DNA from 3 places in the Lysobacter sp. ESA13C genome. Region 2 is predicted to be linked to each of the others. Evidence: predicted binding sites of a transcription regulator. Region 2 holds the regulator's gene; each other region holds the start of a gene.
What was found. Region 2 encodes HrcA, which represses chaperone genes, less so after heat shock. Its sites were predicted from a motif close to TTNGCACTCNNNNNNNNNGAGTGCNAA; they were not measured.
Positions count from the first base shown of each region.

Region 1: LC490_RS17070 (co-chaperone GroES) is a predicted target of HrcA. The motif match lies at 4,605-4,631, and genes of this name have one in related genera.
Region 3: rpoH (RNA polymerase sigma factor RpoH) is a predicted target of HrcA. The motif match lies at 3,725-3,751, and genes of this name have one in related genera.

Region 1 covers NZ_JAHXYK010000008.1:145,169-153,087, forward strand. The annotation lists gene LC490_RS17045 (endonuclease) at 1-1,215, opposite strand, end outside; gene LC490_RS17050 (helix-turn-helix transcriptional regulator) at 1,373-1,792, opposite strand; gene LC490_RS17055 (cupin domain-containing protein) at 2,311-2,685, opposite strand; gene LC490_RS17060 (hypothetical protein) at 3,272-3,520, opposite strand; gene LC490_RS17065 (helix-turn-helix transcriptional regulator) at 3,614-4,462, shown strand; gene LC490_RS17070 (co-chaperone GroES) at 4,679-4,966, shown strand; gene groL (chaperonin GroEL) at 5,095-6,735, shown strand; gene LC490_RS17080 (hypothetical protein) at 6,933-7,919, opposite strand, start outside.
Region 2 covers NZ_JAHXYK010000004.1:346,756-354,674, forward strand. The annotation lists gene recN (DNA repair protein RecN) at 1-1,291, opposite strand, end outside; gene hrcA (heat-inducible transcriptional repressor HrcA) at 1,544-2,596, shown strand; gene grpE (nucleotide exchange factor GrpE) at 3,109-3,627, shown strand; gene dnaK (molecular chaperone DnaK) at 3,856-5,772, shown strand; gene dnaJ (molecular chaperone DnaJ) at 6,088-7,221, shown strand; gene LC490_RS10465 (DUF3857 and transglutaminase domain-containing protein) at 7,699-7,919, shown strand, end outside.
Region 3 covers NZ_JAHXYK010000011.1:95,519-103,437, reverse strand. The annotation lists gene LC490_RS19810 (MBL fold metallo-hydrolase) at 1-532, opposite strand, end outside; gene LC490_RS19805 (glutathione binding-like protein) at 574-1,278, opposite strand; gene LC490_RS19800 (PLP-dependent aminotransferase family protein) at 1,386-2,849, shown strand; gene LC490_RS19795 (hypothetical protein) at 2,857-3,303, opposite strand; gene rpoH (RNA polymerase sigma factor RpoH) at 3,762-4,640, shown strand; gene LC490_RS19785 (DUF1203 domain-containing protein) at 4,805-5,272, shown strand; gene LC490_RS19780 (NAD(P)/FAD-dependent oxidoreductase) at 5,393-6,673, opposite strand; gene tal (transaldolase) at 6,690-7,640, opposite strand; gene LC490_RS19770 (NYN domain-containing protein) at 7,812-7,919, shown strand, end outside.

The sequences.
Region 1 (7,919 bases), on a different contig from region 2:
TTCGCGGTTGTATTTCACGCCGCTGCCGCTGCCCGCGCGGTCGGTGACCTTGACGAAGCTGCGGTTCTTGTAAGCGTCGAGGATGCGGCCGGCGTTGTTGGGGTCTTCGTCGGCGATTTCCAGGATCGTCCAGGTGTTGGTGGTGCCGCCGCTGTACGGATAGACCGTGTGGCCCTTGATGGTTTCGTGCAGCGAGCAACGCAACTGGCTGGCGCTGCTGGTGTTGACGTGCGAGTAGTAGCCGGTGCCGCCACCGCCGCCGCTGGCGACGGTGAAGTTGGCGACCGTGTTGGCCGCCGGATGCGCGCCGCCGGCGTCGCTGACCTTGCTGGCGACGACGGTGAAGGTGCAGCTTTCGCCGGCGCGCAGGGCGGTGCCGGTGGAGGCGGTAATGGCGGTGCCGCTGGACGGATGGGTCAGGGCGACCGTGCCGGAGGTCGCGCACTGCAGGGTCAGCGCGCCGCTGGCCAGGGTCACCGCTTCGCTGAAGTTCGCGACCAGGTCGCCGGCGGCCGGGAAGTTGCTCGCGCCGTTGCTCGGCGTGGTCGAGGTGACGCTCGGCGGCGTGTTCGGCGTCGAGGTGGTGAAGCTCTGGCCGTTGTTGCAGGCGCCGAAGGTTTGGGCCGCCGAGTTCTGCCAGGCGAATTGCGAATAGGCGCTGCCGCTGCCCGACAGCTGCAGCGAGGTGCCGGCCGCGGTCGAGCCGGATTCCGACACCGGCAGGTTGGTGCTGGTGCGGCCCGAGGCGGGACCGCCGCTGGCGGTGATCTGGCCTTCGTAGCTCAGGAACTGGACCACGTTGCCGCTGCCGTCGACCAGGGCGAAGCCGTCGTTGGAACCGTTCTGGATGCCGTTGGTGGGATAGCTCAGTGTCGCGATGCGCACGCTGCCGCCGCAGGTGACGACGCTGCCGGCCGGCACCAGGTCGTTGTCGTAGGTCACCGCCGACGAGGGCGAGCTGCCGTTGTACAGATAGACGCGGTAGTTGCTCAGCGTTTCGCCGGCGGTCGCGACGATCTCGATGCGTTCGCCGACGTCGCCGGCGGAGGTCGCATCGTCGTAATGGAATTCGTTGATGAAGACGGCGGCCGAGGCCAGCGACGGCAACAGGGCGCAGATCGCCAGGGCCAGGCGCGCGGCTTGGCGCGGCAGGGCGGGGCGGGGGCGTGCGGGGTGTGAACAGCGCAGGGCGGTGGATCGGCCACGAACGGACATCGGCATCGAACGGCTCCTTATGTATTGACGACGCGTGCGTGCGGAACGACGCGGTCGATGCACCCTCCCCGGGCGCATACGGTCGAGTCTAGTCGGGGTTTATGACATCGCCCGCTGCCCTGCGTCACGGTTCGCGCCCGAACTTGCGACGGCCTTCTCAGGTCGTTGTGCGCTTGCCGCTGCTGGCGACCGAACGCACCGGGCGGCCGGTGCGCAATTCGGCCATCTGTTCGACGACCTCGACCAGCGGTGCCTTGGCGCGTGTCGGCGCCTCGCGGAAGGCCAGGATCAGGCGCAGTTCCAACGGGTCGTCGATCAGCAAGGCCTCGGCCGCGGCGACCGAGTCCATCGCCGTGTCCAGCGACAGGCTCATCTTGCCGCGACCGGTCGCCAGCCATTCGAACTGCACCCCGGTGACCAGGGCCAGTTCGCGCAGGTGGGCGACGCTCGGGAATTTGCTCTGCGCCGACTCCCAGTGACCGACCGCGCTGCGTTGCACCCCGACCGCCGCCCCGAGCGCGGCTTGCGAGAGTCCGGCGTGACGCCGGGCGAGGCGGATGCGCTGTTGCGGCGTCATATGACAGTTCCTGACAGGTTTGTGGCCGAAATCACACGTTCAGCTACCAATAGTCACCAGGTGATCGATAGTCGCATCAGCCCGTGCGTTTACGCTGTCGTGCTGCATCATTCAGCCTATTTATTACAATGACTTAGGCCGATAAGCAATCGTCAGCGCTACCAAAAGTAGCGTAATTTCCGGTCGCGCTCCCTAGCAACCGTAGCGTGGACTTTGGAATATGGCCGCACGCCGATAAGGACTTCGGAAAGACAAGAGGTCGGTTCGGGGGGAGGGCGCCGGATAGCGCCATGCAGAGGACAGGCCATCTCCGCACCAAAGAGCGCGTTCCACGGGACGCGCTCTTTTCTTTTGTGGCGTCGGGTCTTCGGCGTCGACAGCGAATCGTCCGGCCCGACCGGCCGTGAGCATCGGTAGCGGCAACCGCGATCGAGCGATGATGCGTCCATCGACGACGCGGCGGCTGCCAAGCCATCGCGTTCGCAGGTCGTCTCGTCGATAGATTCGGTCGCGTCGGCTCAGCCCAAGGGGCGCAGTTGCTCGTCGAGCGAGCGAGTCTTGTCGGTGACCACGTCGCCTGTGTGCAGGGTGGTCTTGCGCTCGATCAGCATCAGATGGCATTCCTCGTCGGCGATCGGGTTGTGGCGCACGCCCTTGGGCACGACGAACATCTCGCCCTCGCCGAGTTCGACCTTGCGGTCTTCCATCTCGATCACCAGCCGGCCCTTGAGCACGAGGAACAGCTCGTCCTCGTCGGCGTGGCTGTGCCAGGCCAGTTGCCCTTGCACGCGGGCGACCTTGATGTAGGCGTCGTCGACTTCGGCGACCACGCGCGGCGACCAGAATTCGGTCAGCGACGCGGCGATCTGTTTCGGTGAGGTCACGGATGACATGCGGCGGTCCTGGCGATGGCGGGGATGGCTGCAGTCTAGTGCGCGGCGTAGCGGGGCGCGCGGTAGGGAAGTCATGGGTAGCGTGGAATGTCGGGCACCGCAGCGACGCGGCAGGCGGAGCGATCACGGTCGCGGCTCGCGCCGCTCCTACCCAAGCGCCGCGACGATCGTTGCCGTTGCCGTTGCCGTTGCCGTAAGTGCTTGGCGCAGTTCCGAACTAGCGATGCAACCGTAGACCCGGAGGGCGCCGCACAGGACGTGCGGCGTTTTCCGATAAGACAAGGATGTCTTATCGGAAAATCCCGGCGCAGGCTGCGTGCTCGCAGGGGAGCTTCGTCAAGGAGAGCCCTTTTCTTTGGTTAGCTTTCTTTTGGGCTTAGCAAAAGAAAGTAACCCGGCCGCGTAGCGGACGGAAGCTTTAGATCTTGATGTTGTTTCACCGCTCTGCGGCAAGACACGTGGTCACGGCAAGCAGCGCGGTCGCGGCTTACGCCGCTCCTACAGGGGGCTACGGCCAGGAGCGCCGCGAGCCGCGACCGCGAACCAGGGACGCGACGAAACCTCGGCCCTTACGCGTCCGCCATTCCTATCCTTGCCCGGCAACCCACGCACGCAGCCCCGGATCGCGAATCTCCAATACCTCGAACAGACCCAACGCGCGCAAGGCCGGCAACGCCTCGGCGATATGCCGTTCGGCCTGCGCACGCGCATCGGCATCGCCATCCGACCAGACCCGCGCATTGGCGAGAAACGCGCCGACCGATCCTTTGCGGACGAGGACGCCGTCGATGCGGGTGTGGTCGAGATGGTCGGGCAACAAGTCTTCGGCTCGCATGGCGCGGCTCCGTTCGGGATGAAGCGATCATGCTGGGTTCGGCGACGGCGCTCTGCTACGTTGCCCCGGCCATTCGATAGCGCGTTCCAGCCAATGTCCGACCCTCTGCTCGCCGCGCTCCGCGCCGATTCCGCCGACGGACCGGTGGTGATCGCCGTGACGATGGCCCGCGCCGGCGTGCGCGACACCGCCGCGCACCGACACGCACGCGGGCAGTTGTTCGGCGCGCACCGCGGCTTGCTGACGGTCGGCACCGCGCAAGGGCGTTGGGTCGTGCCGGCCACCGATGCGGTATGGGTGCCGCCGCAGGCCGAGCATTCCTTATGCTCGCACGGCGCCGCCTTTTCCGGCTGGAGCGTCTACGTCGCCGAATCCGCCTGCGCGGCGCTGCCGGCGCAAGCCTGCGCCCTGCGCGTGTCCGGTCTGTTGCGCGAGGCGGTCGCGCGGGCCGCGCAATGGCCTGGCGACGCGCCCCTGGGCCCGGCCCAGGCCCGGCTCGCCCAGGTGCTGCTCGACGAGATCGCCCTGGGCGAGCCTGCTCTAAGCGGGTTCGCACTGGATGGGCCCGCTCTCAGCAGGCCCGCGGACCCGGCGCAGCGGCCGATCGGCCTGCCGATGCCGACCGACCCGCACTTGCTGCGCGTCGCCCAGGCCCTGGCCGACGATCCGGCCGACCCGCGCGGCCTGGCCGAGTGGGCCGCGTTCGCGCATCTGTCCGAGCGCAGCCTGAGCCGGCGCTTCGCCGCGCAGACCGGCCAAAGCCTGCTGCAGTGGCGGCAGCGCGCGCGCCTGATGCGGGCGCTGGAGCGCCTGGCCGCCGGCGATGCGGTTACCGCCATCGCCCTGGACCTGGGCTACGACAGCGTCAGCGCCTTCATCGCCATGTTCCGGCGCAGCCTCGGCGCCACCCCGACTGCCTACCTGAAGCGGCTCGGGACCTGAGCGGTCGGGCTGCGCGAGCGGGCCGGTACCCGGCCTGTCATCGGCCGGCGCCAGGATTTCGTCGCCCACCCCTTGAAAGGCTCCCGGGACCGCCTCATCTAGCGTGCAGTCCCGGTTCGTCCGGGCGCTTTTGTCCCCGGCGTTGGCACTCTCCGGGGGCGACTGCTAAAATTCCCGTCCTTTCTCCACCCATTCAAGCACTTACAGAGGGTTGCCATGAATCTCAAGCCGCTTTACGACCGCGTTGTGGTCAAGCCGATCGAAGCCGACGAAATCTCGGCCGGCGGAATCATCATTCCCGACGCCGCCAAGGAAAAGTCGACCAAGGGTGAAGTCGTCGCCATCGGCGAAGGCAAGGCCCTGGACAACGGCAGCGTGCGCGCGCCGAAGCTCAAGGTCGGCGACAAGGTCATCTACGGCCAGTACTCGGGCAGCTCCTACAAGCAGGACGGCGTCGAATACAAGATCCTCAAGGAAGACGACGTCCTCGCGATCGTCGGTTAAGAGCCGCGATTGGGGATTGGGGATTGGGGATTCGCAAGCGCTTGCGCTGCGATCTCCGGCCCCGCCCCGACCTCCCGCTTCCGCTCTTGCCAATCCCGAATCCCTAATACCAAATCCCGGAGTTACACATGTCCGCTAAAGAAATTCGTTTCGGTGAGGACGCGCGCGCCAAGATGGTGCGCGGCGTCAACGTGCTCGCCAATGCCGTGAAGGCCACCCTCGGTCCGAAGGGCCGCAACGTCGTGCTCGAGAAGAGCTTCGGCGCGCCGACGATCACCAAGGACGGCGTGTCCGTCGCCAAGGAAATCGAGCTGGCCGACAAGTTCGAGAACATGGGCGCGCAGATGGTCAAGGAAGTCGCTTCCAAGACCTCCGACAACGCCGGCGACGGCACCACCACCGCGACCGTGCTGGCCCAGGCGCTGATCCGCGAAGGCATGAAGGCCGTTGCGGCCGGCATGAACCCGATGGACCTCAAGCGCGGCATCGACAAGGCCGTGATCGAGGCCGTGGCCGAGCTCAAGAAGCTCTCCAAGCCGTCCTCGACCAGCAAGGAAATCGCCCAGGTCGGCGCGATCTCCGCCAACTCCGACGCCGACATCGGCGACCTGATCGCCCAGGCGATGGACAAGGTCGGCAAGGAAGGCGTGATCACCGTCGAAGACGGTTCGGGCCTCGAGAACGAACTCGACGTCGTCGAGGGCATGCAGTTCGACCGCGGCTACCTGTCGCCGTACTTCATCAACAACCAGCAGTCGATGTCGGCCGAGCTCGACGACCCGTTCGTGCTGCTGTACGACAAGAAGATCTCCAACGTCCGCGACCTGCTGCCGGTGCTGGAAGGCGTGGCCAAGGCCGGTAAGCCGCTGCTGATCGTCGCCGAGGAAGTCGAAGGCGAAGCGTTGGCGACCCTGGTGGTCAACACCATCCGCGGCATCGTCAAGGTCTGCGCCGTCAAGGCCCCGGGCTTCGGCGACCGTCGCAAGGCGATGCTGGAAGACATGGCCGTGCTGACCGGCGGCACCGTGATCTCCGAGGAAGTCGGCCTGCAGCTCGAAAAGGCCACGATCAAGGATCTCGGCCGCGCGAAGAAGGTGCAGGTCTCCAAGGAGAACACCACCATCATCGACGGCGCCGGCGACGGCGATTCGATCCAGGCCCGCATCAAGCAGATCAAGGCGCAGATCGAAGAGACCTCTTCGGACTACGACCGCGAGAAGCTGCAGGAGCGCGTGGCCAAGCTGGCCGGCGGCGTGGCGGTGATCAAGGTCGGCGCATCGACCGAGATCGAGATGAAGGAAAAGAAGGCTCGCGTCGAAGACGCGCTGCACGCTACCCGCGCTGCCGTGGAAGAAGGCATCGTCCCGGGCGGCGGCGTCGCGCTGCTGCGCGCCAAGGCCGCGATCTCGGGCCTCAAGGGCGCCAACGAAGACCAGAACCACGGCATCCAGATCGCCCTGCGCGCGATGGAAGCCCCGCTGCGCGAAATCGTCACCAACGCCGGCGAAGAGCCGTCGGTCATCCTGAACAAGGTCCAGGAAGGCAAGGGCGCGTTCGGTTACAACGCCGCCAACGGCGAATACGGCGACATGCTCGAGTTCGGCATCCTGGACCCGACCAAGGTCACCCGCACCGCGCTGCAGAACGCGGCTTCGATCGCCGGTCTGATGATCACGACCGAAGCGATGGTCGCCGAGCTGCCGAAGAAGGACGAGCCGGCGATGCCGGGCGGCGGCGGCATGGGCGGCATGGGCGGCATGGATTTCTGATCCACCGATCGCCATGAAGCAACCTAAGGAACCCCGCCGAAAGGCGGGGTTCTTTTTTTGCGGCATGCCGTGCGGCGCCGATCGCGCCGCGCACCACGATCGCGGTATCGATTTCCGATCCAGCCGTTCGCCGTCGCACGCATCGAAAAACCCCGTCGGAAGGCGGGGTTTCTGTCGATTCGGCGCGCGACCGCGGGCTAGAGAATCGTGCCGAGGAAATCGCGATTGAGCGGCATCACGTAAGCGGCCATGTCCAGCACGGTATGGCGCGCGCTGGCGCCGGAACCGGCGAACTGATCGATCACGCTGACGCAGCGGTCGCGTTGTCGGGCAGGCAGGAAACGCAGGATCGGCACCAGCCGGCGATGGCCGATGGTTTTCCATAGCTCCACCGCGTCCAATCCGGCCATCCATTGCAGGGCCAACTCGTCCGACAGGCCCAGCGCCGGATGCCCGCCGACGGTGCGGATGCTCTGCTCGCGCAACTGGCGGATGTGGCGATGATTGGAGCGCTGCTGGTCGGCGCTGGCGAAGCCGATGTCGCCGCTGGCCGGGCCGAAGCGGGTCGGCGCGTCCTTCGCGGCGGCGCCGAAACCGAAGCCCGACAGCAACTGCTCCTGCTCCTGCAGGTCTTCGCTGATCGCGCTGAGCGTGCGCATGCGCGTGCCGCCGAGCAAGGCCTCGCACGGGAAGAAATAACCGAACGCGGCGAACACGCGCTCGTGCAGCGCTTCGTATTGTCCGGCCCGGCCGGGCGTCGCCAGCGCGCGGTCGACGGCTTCGACCAACTCGGGCGCGACGTCCAGATCGGTGTCCGGGTCCAGCATCAGCACGACTCTGGGCGCGATCATCTCGTCGGTCAGATGGATCGTGGTGACTTCGTTGCGTTGCAAACGCTCGAGATCGCGGCGGAAATCCGCGGCCAGGCCGAAGCCGTTGACGCCGCCGCCGGCGTTGGCGTTGTGGATGCTGCGCGTGTGCAGTTCGTGCAGCACCCGGCTGGCGGTGGCGCTAATGGTCCAGCGCGAGGTGAAGGACACTCCGCCCGAACGCGGCGGCCGCTGCGGATGCCGGTAGACCACCGGCGAACGAGGCGAGCGTGCGCCGAACAAGGCGTCGCCCGGATCGGGGCCGAAACGCAGGCCGCGGTCGAGCCGGCGGGCGGCGAACAGCGCCTGCACCGT
Region 2 (7,919 bases):
GCCGGGCCGGCTGGCCGGGGTTGGCCGCGACCAGGAACTCGACGCGCTCGCCGCCTTGCGGGTCGGGGCGGTCCTCGTCGAGCGGCTCCAGGGCGACGTCGAAACGCCCGCCGCCCATGCCGAGTTCGCCGATCAGCACGCTGGTGGTGTCGGACAGGCTCTTGGCGGCCTTGCGGCGCGCCTCGCCCAGGGTGTCGGCGGCGCGGCGCCACTGTGCGCGCGCGCTCTGGATTTCGCCGTCGAGCACCTGCAGGCGGTCGCCGGCGCTGCGCAATTGGTCGAGTTCGCCGGCCATGCCGTCGCGGGTGGCCGGCAGTTGTTCGGGCGCGACCCGGTGCTTGCGCGCCAGCTCGTGCAGGCGGCCGATCTTGTTTTCGATCTGCTCGAAGGCCGAAGGATCGAGGTCGAGATCGTCGCGGACCCGGTCGAGCAGGGTCAGCGCTTCGTCGATCTGGATCGCGGCGTTGTCGAGCATGGCGTCGACATCGTTCAAGCGCGGCTCGTGCTCGGCGACGCGCTGCAGCTCGCCGCGCACCTGTTGCACCAGGCGGGTCAGCGACGGGCCTTCGTCGCCGCCGAGGCGGGCGAAGGCCGATTCGCAGGCGGCGATGAGGCCGGCGGCATGGGCATGGCGGCGATGGTCGCTGAGCAGCTTGGCCAAGGCCTCGGCTTCGAGCACTTCGCGTTCTAGCTCGGCGTGCTGATGTTCCAGCCAGGCGATGCGGTCGGAGACGTCGCCCTGCGCCGACAGCGTGTCGCGTTCGCGCAGCAGCGCGCTCCACTGTTGCGCCGCGGCTTCGACCACGGCCAACGGCGCGTCGTGGCGGCCGTAAGCGTCGAGCAGGCCGAGCTGGCTGGCGCGCGACATTAGCGCCTGGTGTTCGTGTTGGCCGTGGATCTCGACCAGGCGCCCGGCGAGCTCGCCGAGTTGGCTCAGGGTGACCGGGCGGCCGTTGATCCAGGCGCGCGAACCGCCGTCGGCGCGGATCACCCGGCGGATCTGGCAGATCGCAGCCTCGCCGTCGCCGGTTTCGTCGAGTTCGTTGTCGCGCAGCCAGGCCGCGGCCAGCGGCGCATCGTCGAGGGTGAAGTCGGCGACCAGTTCGGCGCGGTCGGCGCCATGGCGGACCACGCCGCTGTCGGCGCGCAGGCCGGACAGCAGACCGAGGGCATCGACCAGCAGCGACTTACCGGCACCGGTTTCGCCGGAGATCACGGTGAGGCCGGGACCGAAGCTGAGTTCGGCGGCGCTGACGACGGCGAATTGCTTGAGCGAGAGGTGAGCGAGCATGCGGCGGCGATTGTGCCTTGGCGGCGAGAGACTGGGAATGGGCGGCAAGCGGGCCGGAGGGTAGGGCGGATGCGGATCACAGGGTGAGACGAGCAGGGCGAGGCGAGCGGACGCGTACGCCGCCGGCAGTGTGCACGAGGATTCTTACCGATGCGGACGCAGCGCGCAGGGCGGGGCGGCCGATGCGGACCGCCATCGTCGAATCGGACGATGGCGCTTGCGCCGGCCCGCGTCCGCGCCTATATCCACAGCATGAACCGCCGACCGCCCGATCCGAGCCTCGACCCGCGCGCGCGGCAACTGCTGCGCACGCTGATCGGCCGCTACATCCACAGCGGCGAACCGGTCGGATCGCAGACCCTGGCCAAGCATGCCGGCCTCGACGTCAGTGCGGCGACGATCCGCAACATCCTGGCCGACCTGGAAGACGTCGGCCTGCTCAGCGCGCCGCACGCCTCGGCCGGGCGCATCCCGACCGTGCAGGGCTACCGCCTGTTCGTCGACTCGCTGCTGCAGGTGCGGCCGTTGCCGGAAGGCGAGGTCGCGCGCCTGCGCAGCGAGCTGCCGTCGGGCTCGGGCACCCAGGCCTTGCTGGGCAGCGCTTCGGAACTGTTGTCTGCGATGACCCACTTCGTCGGTGTGGTCAGCGTGCCCAAGCGCGAGCAGTTCGCGTTCCGGCGCATCGATTTCGTGCCGCTGGACGCCCAGCGGGTGCTGGCGATCCTGGTGTTCGCCGACCAGGACGTACAGAACCGCATCATCCAGACCCGCCGCCCCTACGACGCCGGCGAACTCGAACGGGTCGGCAACTACCTCAACGCACACTTCGCCGGGCGGCCGGTGGCCGAGATCCGCGCCACCTTGCTGATGGATCTGCGCAACGCCCAGTCGGAGATGCAGACCTTGCTCGCGCAGTCGGTCGAGCTGGCCGAGCAGGTGTTGACCCCGGACAACGACGACATGGTCCTGGCCGGGCAGACCCGGCTGATGGGCGTGCAGGAGCTGGCCGACCTGGACCGCCTGCGCGAGCTGTTCGAGGCCTTCGCCCGCAAGCGCGAAATCCTGCAGTTGCTCGAACGCACCGTGCGCGCGCCGGGCGTGCGCATCTTCATCGGCGAGGAGACCGGCCTGGCGCCGTTGGAGGGCGTGTCGCTGGTGACCGCGCCGTACACCGCCGGCGGCCGCGTGCTCGGCGTGCTGGGGGTGATCGGCCCGACCCGCATGGCCTACGACCGGGTGATCCCGGTGGTGCAGGCGGCCGCGGATGCGCTGGGGGATGCGTTCGGCGTCACTGAGGGGGACTGAGGGAGGCCGTCCGGAAGCCCAGGGTAGGAGCGGCGCGAGCCGCGACCAACCGAAGTGGACTAAAGCGAGGGGCGATCCCGCCTCCGAAGCCGATCCAACCGTCCCGCCCATCCCAGTTAGCCGGAACCCAGGGTAGGAGCGGCGCGAGCCGCGACCAACCGAAGTGGACTAAAGCGAGGGGCGATTCCGCCTCCGCAGCCGGTCCAATCGTCCCGCCAATCCCACTTAGCCGGAACCCAGGGTAGGAGCGGCGTAAGCCGCGACCGCCATCTCTCCGGTGGGGCCAATCTTTTGGAGACCATCGGCTTCGGGCCGAGCCGGGGTTGATCACCTCAGTGGATCGCGGCTTGCTCCGCTCCTGCCCATAAGCCGGCGCCGCCGGGGTGCGCAATGCCTCCCGAAACCCGCCGCTCGACGCCGATGCCGGGCGATCGATGCAGATCCGGGCACTTGAACCGCACCATCGCGGCCCCATAGCTGGCCTGTCGCGGAAAAACCGCCAGGACCCAGGCATGAACCAACACGATCCTTATTCCGAACTCAACCCGGCGTCCCAGGACGAGGTCCCGGGCTCCTCCGAGGCATCCGAAGTCGAGGCGCTGCGCGCCGAGCTCAGCAAGCTGCGCGAGGACACGCTGCGCGAACGCGCCGAACTCGACAACCAGCGCAAGCGCGTGTCGCGCGACGTCGAGATGGCGCGCAAGTTCGCCAACGAGCGCCTGCTCGGCGACCTGCTGCCGGTGATCGACAGCCTCGAGGCCGGCCTGGCCGTGGCCGGCGACGACGCCAGCGCCCTGCGCCAGGGCATGGAACTGACCCTGCGCCAGCTGCTCAAGGTCGCCGGCGACAATGGCCTGGTCGCGGTCGACCCGGCCGGCCAGCCGTTCAATCCCGAGCATCACCAGGCCATGAGCATGGTGCCGGCGCCGGGCGTGGCGCCGAACCATGTGGTCCAGGTCTACCAGAAGGGTTGGCTGCTCAACGAGCGCCTGCTGCGTCCGGCGCTGGTGGTGGTCGCCCAGGACGCCTGAACGGTCCCGGGACGGTCCCGGCCGCGGCTCGCCGCGGTCGCGAAACCGAAGCGGGGGGCGGCGCGAGCCGCAAGCGGACGTTCCGGGAAGGGCCGGGACGGACGTCACGAGGGCGGGGCACGGGCGCTTGAACTGCCCGGCACCTAGCCCCAAATAACGAACATCGGCGGCACGGCGCACAGCGCGGACCGCCCCAACTATTCAAGCATTCGAGAGGGAGCACTACGTATGGGCAAGATCATCGGCATCGACCTGGGCACCACCAATTCCTGCGTCGCAGTGATGGAAGGCGGCAAGGCCAAGGTCATCGAGAATTCCGAGGGCGACCGCACCACGCCGTCGATCGTCGCGTTCACCAAGGACGGCGAAGTCCTGGTCGGCGCCTCGGCCAAGCGCCAGGCGGTCACCAATCCCAAGAACACCTTCTATGCGGTCAAGCGCCTGATCGGCCGCAAGTTCAGCGACGCCGAAGTGCAGAAGGACATCGGCCTGGTGCCCTACAACATCGTCGCGCACGACAACGGCGATGCCTGGGTCGCGACCCTCGACGACAAGAAGATGGCGCCGCAGCAGATCTCGGCCGAAGTGCTGGGCAAGATGAAGAAGACCGCCGAAGCCTACCTGGGCGAGCCGGTCACCGAAGCGGTCATCACTGTGCCGGCCTACTTCAACGACAGCCAGCGCCAGGCGACCAAGGACGCCGGCAAGATCGCCGGCCTGGAAGTCAAGCGCATCATCAACGAGCCGACCGCGGCGGCGTTGGCCTACGGCATGGACAAGAAGGGCGGCGATCGCAAGATCGCGGTCTACGACCTCGGCGGCGGCACCTTCGACGTGTCGATCATCGAGATCGCTTCGGTCGACGGCGAGATGCAGGTCGAAGTGCTGTCGACCAACGGCGACACCTTCCTCGGCGGCGAAGACTTCGACAAGCGCGTCATCGACTACTTGGTCGAAGAGTTCCAGAAGGACCAGGGCATCGACCTGCGCAAGGATCCGCTGGCGCTGCAGCGCCTGAAGGATGCGGCCGAGCGCGCCAAGATCGAGCTGTCGTCCTCGCAGCAGACCGAAGTCAACCTGCCGTACGTGACCGCCGACGCCTCGGGTCCGAAGCACCTCAACATCAAGCTGACCCGCGCCAAGCTGGAGTCGCTGGTCGAGGACCTGGTCAAGAAGACCATCGAACCCTGCCGCATCGCCCTCAACGACGCCGGCCTGCGCGCCAGCGACGTGGCCGAAGTGATCCTGGTCGGCGGTCAGACCCGCATGCCCAAGGTCAGCCAGGCGGTGGCCGAGTTCTTCGGCAAGGAACCGCGCAAGGACGTCAACCCGGACGAAGCGGTTGCTGTGGGTGCGGCCATCCAGGGCGGCGTGCTGGCCGGCGACGTCAAGGACGTGCTGCTGCTCGACGTGACCCCGCTGTCGCTCGGCATCGAGACCCTGGGCGGCGTGTTCACCAAGATCATCGAGAAGAACACCACGGTGCCGACCAAGGCCTCGCAGACCTTCTCGACCGCCGAGGACAACCAGTCCGCGGTGACCGTGCACGTGTTGCAGGGCGAGCGCGAACAGGCCCGCTTCAACAAGTCGCTGGCCCGCTTCGACCTGTCCGGCATCGAACCCTCGCCGCGCGGCATGCCGCAGGTCGAGGTGTCGTTCGACATCGACGCCAACGGCATCCTGCACGTCAGCGCCAAGGACAAGAAGACCAACAAGGAGCAGAAGGTCGAGATCAAGGCCGGCTCGGGTCTGTCCGAGGAAGAGATCGCCAAGATGGTCGCCGACGCCGAAGCCAACCGCGAGGAAGACCAGAAGTTCCACGAGCTGGTGCAGGCGCGCAACCACGCCGACGGCCTGATCCACATGGCCCGCAGCACGATCAAGGAGCACGGCGAGAAGTTGCCGGGCGACCAGATCGGCCGCGCCGAGGCGGCCATCGCCGACCTCGAAACGGCGATGAAGGGCGACGACAAGGGCCAGATCGAGGCCAAGTCGAAGGCGCTGGAAGAAGCCGCGCAATCGCTGTTCGCCGCGGCCCAGGCCGCGCAGCCGGACGCCGGCGGCGCCGCCGAAACCGGTTCGGCCAAGTCCGAGGACGTGGTCGACGCGGAATTCACCGAAGTGAAGGACGAAGACAAGAAGTAAGCCGGGAATCGGGAATGGGGAATCGGGAATGGGCTTTCGCCATCGCGGCGATTTGCGTCCAAAGGCCCGGTTCCCCGTTCTCGTATCCGCAACGCGGCAGTGGCCGATGCGTTGGTGTTTCGATCGTCGTCCCGGCGCAGGCGGGGACCCAGGGCTTCACCGGGGTATGGTGCTGAAGTCTCTGGATGTTCGGCTGCCGCTGAAGAGCGGCAGAGCCCGCCTTCGCGGGAATGACGGCCGAAAAGTTCACACCCTCGCAGCGGCCACCGCTTTTGATTTGACGATTCCCGATTCTCGACTCCCGATTCCCAGCCCATGAGCAAACGCGACTATTACGAAGTGCTGGGCGTTGCGCGCAACGCCGGCGACGACGACCTCAAGAAGGCTTATCGCCGCTGCGCGATGAAACACCATCCGGACCGTAATCCGGGCGACGCGGCCGCCGAGGCCGCGTTCAAGGAATGCAAGGAGGCTTACGAGGTCCTGGCCGACGCCAACAAGCGCCGCGCCTACGACCAACACGGCCATGCCGCGTTCGAACACGGCATGGGCGGCGGAGGCGGCGGCCCCGGCTACGCCGATATGGGCGACATTTTCGGCGACATTTTCGGCAACATCTTCGGTGGCGGCGGAGGCGGCGGTTCGCGCGCGCCGCGTCGCGGCGCTGACATCGGCTACGTGATGGAGCTGTCGCTGGAAGAGGCGGTCGGCGGGATCGAGAAACAAATCGAAATCCCGACCCTCGACGCCTGCGACACCTGCGAAGGCAGCGGTTCGGCCGACGGCAAGGTCGAGAACTGCACGACCTGCGGCGGCCGCGGCCAGGTGCGTTTCCAGCGCGGCATCTTCTCGATGCAGCAGACCTGCCCGCATTGCAACGGCCGCGGCCAGAGCATCGCCAACCCCTGCGGCGACTGTCACGGGCAAGGCCGGGTCGAACGCACCAAGACCCTGTCGGTGAAGATTCCGGCCGGCGTCGACAACGGCGACCGCATCCGTCTGACCGGCGAAGGCGAGGCCGGCCCGACCGGTTCGCCGCCGGGCGACCTGTACGTGGAAGTGCGCGTGCGCGAGCACGAGATCTTCCAGCGCGACGGCGACGACCTGCATTGCGAAGTGCCGATCCGTATCTCGCAGGCCGCGCTGGGCGACACCATCCGGGTGCCGACGCTCGGTGGCGAAGTGGAGCTGCGCATTCCGGGCGAAACCCAGAGCGGCAAGCTGTTCCGTCTGCGCGACAAGGGCGTCAAGTCGGTGCGCAGCCGCAAGCCGGGCGATCTGTACTGTCGCGCCGTGGTCGAGACGCCGGTCAATCTGACCCCCGAGCAGCGCGAGCTGCTGGAGAAGTTCGAGGCTACGTTCGTGGGTGAGGGGGCGCGAAAGCACTCGCCACGGTCCTCCACCTTTCTCGACGGGGTCAAAGGGTTCTGGGACCGCATGACGTCCTGACGGGCGCCGTCTCGAACGCATAGAAAGAGGGGCTTCGGCCCCTTTTTCGTGGGCGACGTGAAGTGGTTCGTAACACGGCGATCGTTTGCGCGTATTCGTGCCGTAGCCGCTGTTGTTTCGGCATCCGCTTGGCGGTGCACTGCGTCCGGTGGTTCGCGGTCGCGGCTTGCGCCGCTCCTACCCCGAAAGCGGCGAATGCAAAGGGTAGGAGCGGCGTCCCACGGGGATTTCCTTCGGTCACAAGCCGCGACCGCGGGGTTTCCGTCGCAGCGTCGTTTGCATCTGTCCGCACATAGCCAACGCGGCACATTGCTAGCGGAGAAAGATCAGGCCGGGTCGACCGGGTGTTCCTTCGCAATCGGCCGCGCCGCGTCGCGCAACAAAACGCCGACCGATGTGGTAGAACGTTGCCGCGCTGATCGGCGCGGCGGGATGCTGCGGGCAACCGCCTCTCATAAGGAATCAGGGGTAGAAAGGATGCGAATGATTACGCTGCGGCTGTCGGCCGCGATCTGTTTCGTGCTGGGCGTCGGCGTCGCCGCGGCGCAGACCGCTCCGTCCGTCGAGCAGGCCAAGGCGCCGGCCGGGACCGCGAAGGCCGCCAGCGCCAAATCGGCCAAGGACGAGCCGCTGCGCAACGAGCGCCTGCACCTGACCTATACGGTCCAGCCGGACGGCGCCTATATCGAACAGCGCGA
Region 3 (7,919 bases), on a different contig from region 2:
CTGTGCTGCCGGGGAAGTGGCCGCCGCAGCGGATCAGGGTGACGTCCTCGGAGAGTTTGTGTTCGTCGCCGCTCCAGTAGCGGATGCGTTCGGACGGGCGCTGCACCCATGCGCGATCGGCTTCGTGGATCAGGATCGGCACGCCGCCGAGCGCTTCGCTCCACTCGACCATCGAGGCGTAGAAATGCGGATGCGAGATCGCGATCAGGTCGACGCCGCCGCGCGCGCGCAGCTCGGCCACGGCCTCGTCGGTGACCAGGGCCAGGCATTCCCACAGGATGTTGCCGGCGTCGGTCTGCAGGTACAGCGCGCGTTGATCGATCGCGAATGCCGGCGCCAGGCCGATGCCGGGCACGCCGGCATCGTCCTCGAGCCGCAGCGTGTAGCGTTGCGCCAGCGCTTCGTGGGTGGTCCAGGTCTGGCCTTGCCAGCCGACGTACTGGCGATCGTCTTCGCAGATCGGGCAATGCGCCGGCACGCCGGCATGAGGGGCGAACTGGGTGCCGCAGGTTTCGCAGATCGGCAGGGACATGACAGGCCTCATGCAGGTGGGCTGTGCGGGTGCGCGACGAGTCAGGACTTCGCGTTCGTCGCGCCCTGGTTGAACAGGACGTTTCGCGCTTCCTCCGACAGCACCGGCGCCTTCGTGTAGGGGTCGTCGATGCCGGCGTAGACGCGCTGGGTGGCCGGACGTGAGGCGATGCTCTGGAACCAGCGCTGCAGGTGCGGGGTCGCGGCGAGGTCCTGGCCGAGCCCGACGTGCGGCACGATCCAGGGGTAGCAAGCGATGTCGGCGATCGAATAGGCGTCGCCGCCGAGATAGGCGCGGTCGGCGAGGCGGCGGTCGAGCACGCCGTATAGGCGCTTCACTTCCTGGGTGTAGCGCTCGATCGCATACGGCAGCGGCTCGGGCGCATAGACGCGAAAGTGACCGGCCTGGCCGGCCATCGGGCCGAGCCCGGCCATCTGCCAGAACAGCCACTGGGTGACTTCGAGACGGGCGCGGGCGTCCTTGGGCAGCAGCAGGCCGGTTTTCTCGGCGAGATAGAGCAAGATCGCGCCCGACTCGAACACCGCCACCGGCTCGCCGCCGTCGCGCGGGGCGTGGTCGACGATCGCCGGGATCTTGTTGTTCGGCGAGATCGCCAGGAATTCGGGGGCGAACTGCTCGCCGGTCGAAAGCTGCACCGGCACGATCCGGTGGGCCAGGCCGGACTCTTCCAAGAACAGGCGCAGCTTCAGGCCGTTGGGGGTCGGGCTGTAGTAGAGGTCGATCATCGGCAGGGGCTCGTCTGGGAGGGGCGGTGCGGCGGCGTCGTGCCGCTTCCATGGACTCAGCTTAGGAGTACTCTGGCGCCCTGGATGAGCCAAAACGGTGATATTTCATGGGGCCAGTTTTCCCGTTTCCTCTCGCCCTGCCGGACCGCGGCCAGGGCACCCTGACCCAGGAACTGCACCACCAACTGCGCTCGGCGATCCTCGATGGCCGCCTCGCCGCCGGGGCGCCGCTGCCGGCGACGCGCCAGGTCGCCAACGAACTCGGCGTCGCCCGCAACACTGTCGTCACCGCCTACGACCTGCTGATCGCCGAAGGCTATGCGCTGCCGCGCAAGGGCGCGAAGACCGTGGTGGCCGACGTCGCCGGACGTCGCGAACGGCGCGCGCCCTCGCATCTGGAGCAGGGGCTGGAAGACCCGCGCCTGAACCCGCTGTGGCGCACGCCGTTCATGCGTCCCGCGCCGCCGCGCAGCCTGCCGGAACGCTGCTTCCGCCTCGGCATTCCCGACCATCGCCATTTCCCGCACGACGTCTGGCGGCGTCTGTCCGCGCAGAGCCTGCGGGAATGGTCGAAGACCCATTTCAGTTATCCGCCGTCGGAAGGCATCCCGGCCCTGCGCGAAGCGATCGCCCAGCACGTCGCGTTCGCGCGTGCGGTCGCCTGCGCGGCCGACGACGTCATCGTCACTTCCGGCGCGCAGCAGGCTTTCGATCTGCTCGCGCGTTTGCTGGTGACGCCGGGCGTGACCCAGGTGGCGGTCGAAGAGCCGGGCTATCCGCCGGTGCGCGCGGCCTTCGCCGCGGCCGGCGCGCGCCTGGTGCCGATGCCGGTCGACGACGAAGGCTTGTGCGTGGATCGCCTGCCCGAGGACGTGCGCGTCGTCAGCGTCACCCCCTCGCACCAATCGCCGACCGGCGTCGCCTTGTCGCTGCGCCGGCGCAAGGCGTTGCTGGAGTTCGCCCGCCAGCATCATGCGGTGGTGATCGAAGACGACTACGACGGCGAATTCCGCTTCGGCGGGCGCCCGCTCGATGCGCTGCAGACCCTGGATCGCGACGCCTTGGTGTTCTACGTCGGCACCTTCTCCAAGAGCCTGTTCCCGTCGCTGCGCAAAGGCTTCGTGGTCGCGCCGGCGTGGGCGCGCGACGCTCTGATCACGGTCAAGCAATGCGCCGATTCGCATTGCGACACGATCACCCAGTCGGTGCTTGCGGCCTTCATCCGCGACGGTCATCTCGCCCGGCACGTGCGGCGCATGCGTTCGATCTATGGCGAGCGCCGCGACGCTCTGCTCGACGGCCTGCGCCGCGAACTGCATCCGTGGCTGGAGCCGATTCCCTCGGAAGCGGGGCTGCATCTGGCCGCGCGCATCCGCGACCCCGGGTTGGCGCCGGCGATCCTTACCCGCATGCTGCGCCACCTGCCCGGTGCGCAGTCGGTCGGCGACTATGCGATCGGCGCCTTGGAGCGGCCGGCGCTGACCTTCGGTTACGGCGTCATCGATACCGACGAGATCGCCCCGGCCCTGAAGCGTTTCCGCCGCTCACTGGAGGAACTCGGCGGCGCCTGACGCCGGCTCAGGCGGGGGCCACCGGGATGAAGCAGCGCGGCTTCATCCGGCCGAAGTCGGTCCTGCGTTCGCTGCGCACGCGCGGATTCGGGTCGAGCACGCAGCCGCCTTCGTCCGAGTGCAGATAGACCACCCAGTGCCAGCTGCCCTCGCGGCGGTTGGGATTGATGCCGGCGATGCCGCTGCGATCGAGCGCCTCCCATCGCGCCAGGCGGCGTTCCGGCCCCGCGCGCAGGCCGAGCAGCTTGAGCATGCGCCGCAACTGTCTGGCGTCGCTGAAATAGGCATTGCGCACCGTGCGCGCTTGGTCGCCGCGGCCTACGACCCGGTCGTGCGGGCCGACGCCGAGCCGGCGCGCCAGCACACGCGCCTGCGCATAGCCGATGCCGCCGAGCATCGCCACGCAGGCCAGGCCGCAGCCGGTGGCGTCTTCCTGGGTCTTTCGTCGGATCACGGGCAGTCCGGGGCGGGCGGCGTCGCCTCACTGTAGTGGCGCGCCGGTCGCGGGCGCGAGCAGGGTTGCGGGGTGAACCTTCGTCGGGACCGGGGGTCGAAGCTCCGGTCGCCGCCCTCGACCCGGCGCCGGTTTTGCGATCTGGGACCCCGGTCCTGATGGAATGTGCGCCCGGATCAGGCCGATAGTGGCGTTTCGCCACGCCGGTTCAGGCGGCCGAAGGCGCCGCGGGCGGATATTCGAGCGCCCGGGCCCTGGGCTGAATGGCGCCGGCGGCCGGTTCGCTTTAATAAGTTATTAATTGCAAAGGGTATGTTGATGTCCGCGCCGCCGTCTCATCGGTACGGCGCTCCGCCGCCCGGGCCGGTCGAGGCCCGGTCGCCCGTTCCAGTACCGCAACACTGTGGAACTTTCCCCACCTTTAGCAGTCATATATCGCGACTGCTAAGATGACCCCCATGACCTCTATCGCCCAATCCACTGCTCTAGTCGCCAACAACCTGCCTGTGCCCAGCGCGCTCGGTTCGCTGGACGCGTATATCGGCGCCGTGCACCAGATCCCGGTGCTCAGCGTGGAAAACGAGCAGGCGCTGGCGCGCCGCTTCCGCGAAGGGGAAGACCTCGACGCGGCCCGTGAACTCGTTCACTCGCATCTGCGCTTCGTCGTCCACGTGGCCCGCGGCTACAACGGCTACGGTCTGCAGATCGGCGACCTGATCCAGGAAGGCAACATCGGCCTGATGAAGGCGGTCAAGCGTTTCGACCCCGACCAGGGCGTGCGCCTGGTCTCGTTCGCGGTCCACTGGATCCGCGCCGAGATGCACGAGTTCATCCTCAAGAACTGGCGCATCGTCAAGGTCGCCACGACCAAGGCGCAGCGCAAGCTGTTCTTCAACCTGCGCAAGAGCAAGACGCGCCTGGGCTGGATGAACGCCGAGGAAGTGCGCCTGGTCGCCAAGGACCTCAACGTCTCCGAGCGCGAAGTGCTGGAAATGGAATCGCGCCTGTCCGGCCGCGACATCGGTTTCGATGCGCCCTCCGACGAAGACGACGATCATGCGCCGCCGTCGCCGGCCGCGTACCTGCGCGCGAGCGACGAAGATCCGTCGCAGTCGTACGAGCGCGAGGACGAGGAAGACAACCAGCTCGGCCTGCTGCGCGAAGGCCTCGCCGGCCTGGATGCGCGTTCGCGCGACATCATCAAGCGTCGCTGGCTCGATGCCGACAGCAAGATCACCTTGCAAGAACTGGCCGACGAGTACGGCGTCAGCGCCGAGCGCATCCGCCAGATCGAAGCCAATGCCCTGAAGAAGATGCGCGGCCTGTTCGTCGCCTGATCGGCCACCAGCAAGCTTAGCGACGACGGCCCGGGAAACCGGGCCGTCGTCGTTTGCGGCGCCGCAAACGGCTGCAGCGTTCGCGACCGCGCAGCGCAAGAAGCGGATATCGCCGCGCGCGCGCGGCATCTAACTTGGGGCCCTGTCTTCCAAGGAGTTACCCCATGTCTCGCTACCGCATCGCCGGCCTGTCGCCGGAACCCTTCGCCACCCTCGGCGCGCTCGACGACGCCAGCCTGCGTGCCCACGGCATGCGCCGCATCGTCGCCGACTCGCCGAACGGCTACCCCTGTCGGATCAGCCTGGCCGACGCCAAGCCCGGCGACTCGGTGTTGTTGCTGACCTTCGAGCACCACGCCTGCGACGGCCCCTATCGTTCCAGCGGCCCGATCTACGTGCGCGAGGGCGCCACCGCGGCCTCGTACGACGACGCACTGCCGCCGTTCCTGCGCACCCGTCATCTGTCGCTGCGCGCCTACGACGCCGACGGCTGGATGCGCGGCGCGCGCGCGATCGATGGCGCCCAGGCCGATGCGGTGCTGGCCGAGCTGCTCGACGATCCGGACACGACCGAAGTGCACGCGCACAATGCCCGCACCGGTTGCTTCATGTGCCGGATCGATCGCGTCTGACGCGTCCCTGCAGACAGCCACCGAGTCCGCAGTAAACACGAAGGGCGCCGCGAGGCGCCCTTCGTCGTCGTTACCGCTGCAGCCGAGGCGATGCGTGCGCACCGCCTCGCCTTCATGCCTTCATGGCGGCGGCGTGTCGGCGCGGGCAGGCTCGCCGGTGCCGAAGATGATGCGGGCGTGGCGTTGGTAGGTGAAGTAGGCCCACGACCAGTTGAGCATCACGATCAGCCGGTTGCGGAAGCCGATCAGGAAGAACACGTGCGCGGCGAGCCAGAACACCCAGGCGACGAAGCCGGAGAACTTGAAGCCGCGCAGGTCGACCACCGCGGCGCGGCGGCCGATGGTGGCGAGGTTGCCGAAGTCGACGTAACGGAAAGGTTCGAGCGTGCGCCGATCGAGACGTGCGCGTATCGCACGCGCGACGTAGGCGCCCATCTGCTTGGCGCCCGGCGCGACCCCGGGCACGGGCTGGCCGTTGGCTTGCTTGACGCTGGCCAGATCGCCGGCGACGAAGATCTCCGGATGCCCGGGCACGCTGAGGTCGGGTTCGACCAGCACGCGCCCGGCGCGATCGTGCGGCGCAGCGAGCAGGGCGCCGAGCGGTGAAGCGGCGACGCCGGCCGCCCACAGCACCGTGCGCGCCGGCACGAACTCGGTGCCGAGTCGGTAGCCGCGCGCGTCGATCTCGGCGACCGGGGTGCCGGTGGCGACTTCGACCCCAAGCCGCTGCAATTGCGCGCGGGCTTTTTCCGACAGCGACTCGGGAAAGTTCGCCAGCACGCGCGGGCCGGCTTCGATCAAACGCACGCGCGCCTGTGCCGGGTCGATGCGGCGGAACTCGCGGCGCAGGGTCTTGCGCGAAATCTCGGCGAGGGTGCCGGCGAGTTCGACCCCGGTCGGGCCGCCGCCGACCACGGCGAAGTGCAGCCAGGCCGAGCGTTCTTCCTCGGTTTCGGCCGCTTCGGCGCGTTCGAAGGCGAGCAGGACGCGGCGGCGGATGTGCAGGGCGTCGTCGAGGGTCTTCAGGCCGGGCGCATCGTCGGCCCATTCGTCGTGGCCGAAATAGGCATGGGTCGCGCCGCTGGCGAGCAGCAGGTAGTCGTAGTCGATGACGTCGCCGTCGGCGAGGCTCACCTGGCGCGCGTCGGCGGCGATGCCGGTCACTTCGCCCAGGCGCACTTCGACATTCTTCTGATTGCGCAGGATGTGGCGCAAGGGCGCGGCGATGTCCGGCGCCGACAGGCCGGCGGTCGCGACCTGGTACAGCAAGGGCTGGAACAGATGATGGTTGCGACGGTCGATCAGGGTAATGCGCACCTCGGCCGAAGCCAGGGCGCGCGTCGCCCACAGACCGCCGAACCCGCCGCCGACGATGACGACGTGCTTGCGGGAGTCGCTCATGACGATGGAGCCTCGATCAGCTGAGATGGCGGGTGAGCAGGTCTTCGAGCTTGCGCTGGTCGGCGGCGAAACGGCGGATACCGTCGGCGAGCTTGTCGGTCGCCATCGCGTCCTCGTTGTGCTGCCAGCGGAACCCGGCCTCGTCGAGCTTCGCGCTCGGCGCGGCGCGTTGGCCGTCGTCGTTGAGCGCGCGCGCGACCGTGTCGTGGCCGGCTTCGAGTTCGCCGAGCAACTCCGGCGAGATCGTCAGGCGGTCGCAACCGGCGAGCGCGAGCACTTGCCCGGTGTTGCGGAAGCTCGCGCCCATGACCACGGTGGCGTAGTCGTGGCGCTTGTAGTACTGCCAGATACGCGCGACCGACTGCACGCCGGGGTCGTCGGCGGGCGTGGCCGGCTTGGGCGTGCCGTTGGCGAGATGCCAGTCGAGGATGCGGCCCACGAACGGCGAAATCAGGTATACGCCGGCCTCGGCGCAGGCCACGGCCTGGGCGAACGAGAACAGCAGGGTCAGGTTGCAGTGGATGCCTTCGCGTTCGAGCTGCTCGGCGGCGCGGATGCCTTCCCAGGTCGAGGCGATCTTGATCAGCAGGCGCTCGCGGCCGATGCCGGCCTGGTCGTACAACTCGACGATGCGGCGGGCCTGGGCCAGGGTCGCTTCGGTGTCGAAGCTCAGGCGCGCATCGACTTCGGTGGAGACGCGGCCGGGGATCAGCTTGAGGATTTCGCCGCCGATCGCGACGGCCAGGCGCAGCCCGGCGTCGCCGACGCGCGCGGCGGTGTCGGCGCCTTGCGCCGCGGCGACTGCGGCCTCGATCAGCGGCGCATAGGCCGGCAAGGCCGAGGCCTTGAGCAGCAAGGAGGGGTTGGTGGTCGCATCGAGCGGACGGAAGCGGGCGATGGCTTCGATGTCGCCGGTGTCGGCGACGACGGCGGAGAGTGCGCGCAGTTGTTCGAGCTGGTTGGTCATGGGGGTGGGGTCATGTCGTGTCGTTAGGGTCCCCGCCATTCTCACTGATCGAGGTTAGCGCGTCATGACCGTGGCGCTCGTTTCGGTGCCGGCACGGCGTCGAGGCGCTGACGGCGGGGTTGCGCTAGGCTGGGCCGCGACAGGGCCGGGACCGGCCCGCGGGGGAATCGCATGGCCGCAGAGGAAAAACGCATCGCGCTGCTGATCGACGCCGACAACGCGCCGGCGGCGAAGATCGACGTGATCCTGACCGAGGTGGCGAGTTACGGCGTCGCTAAC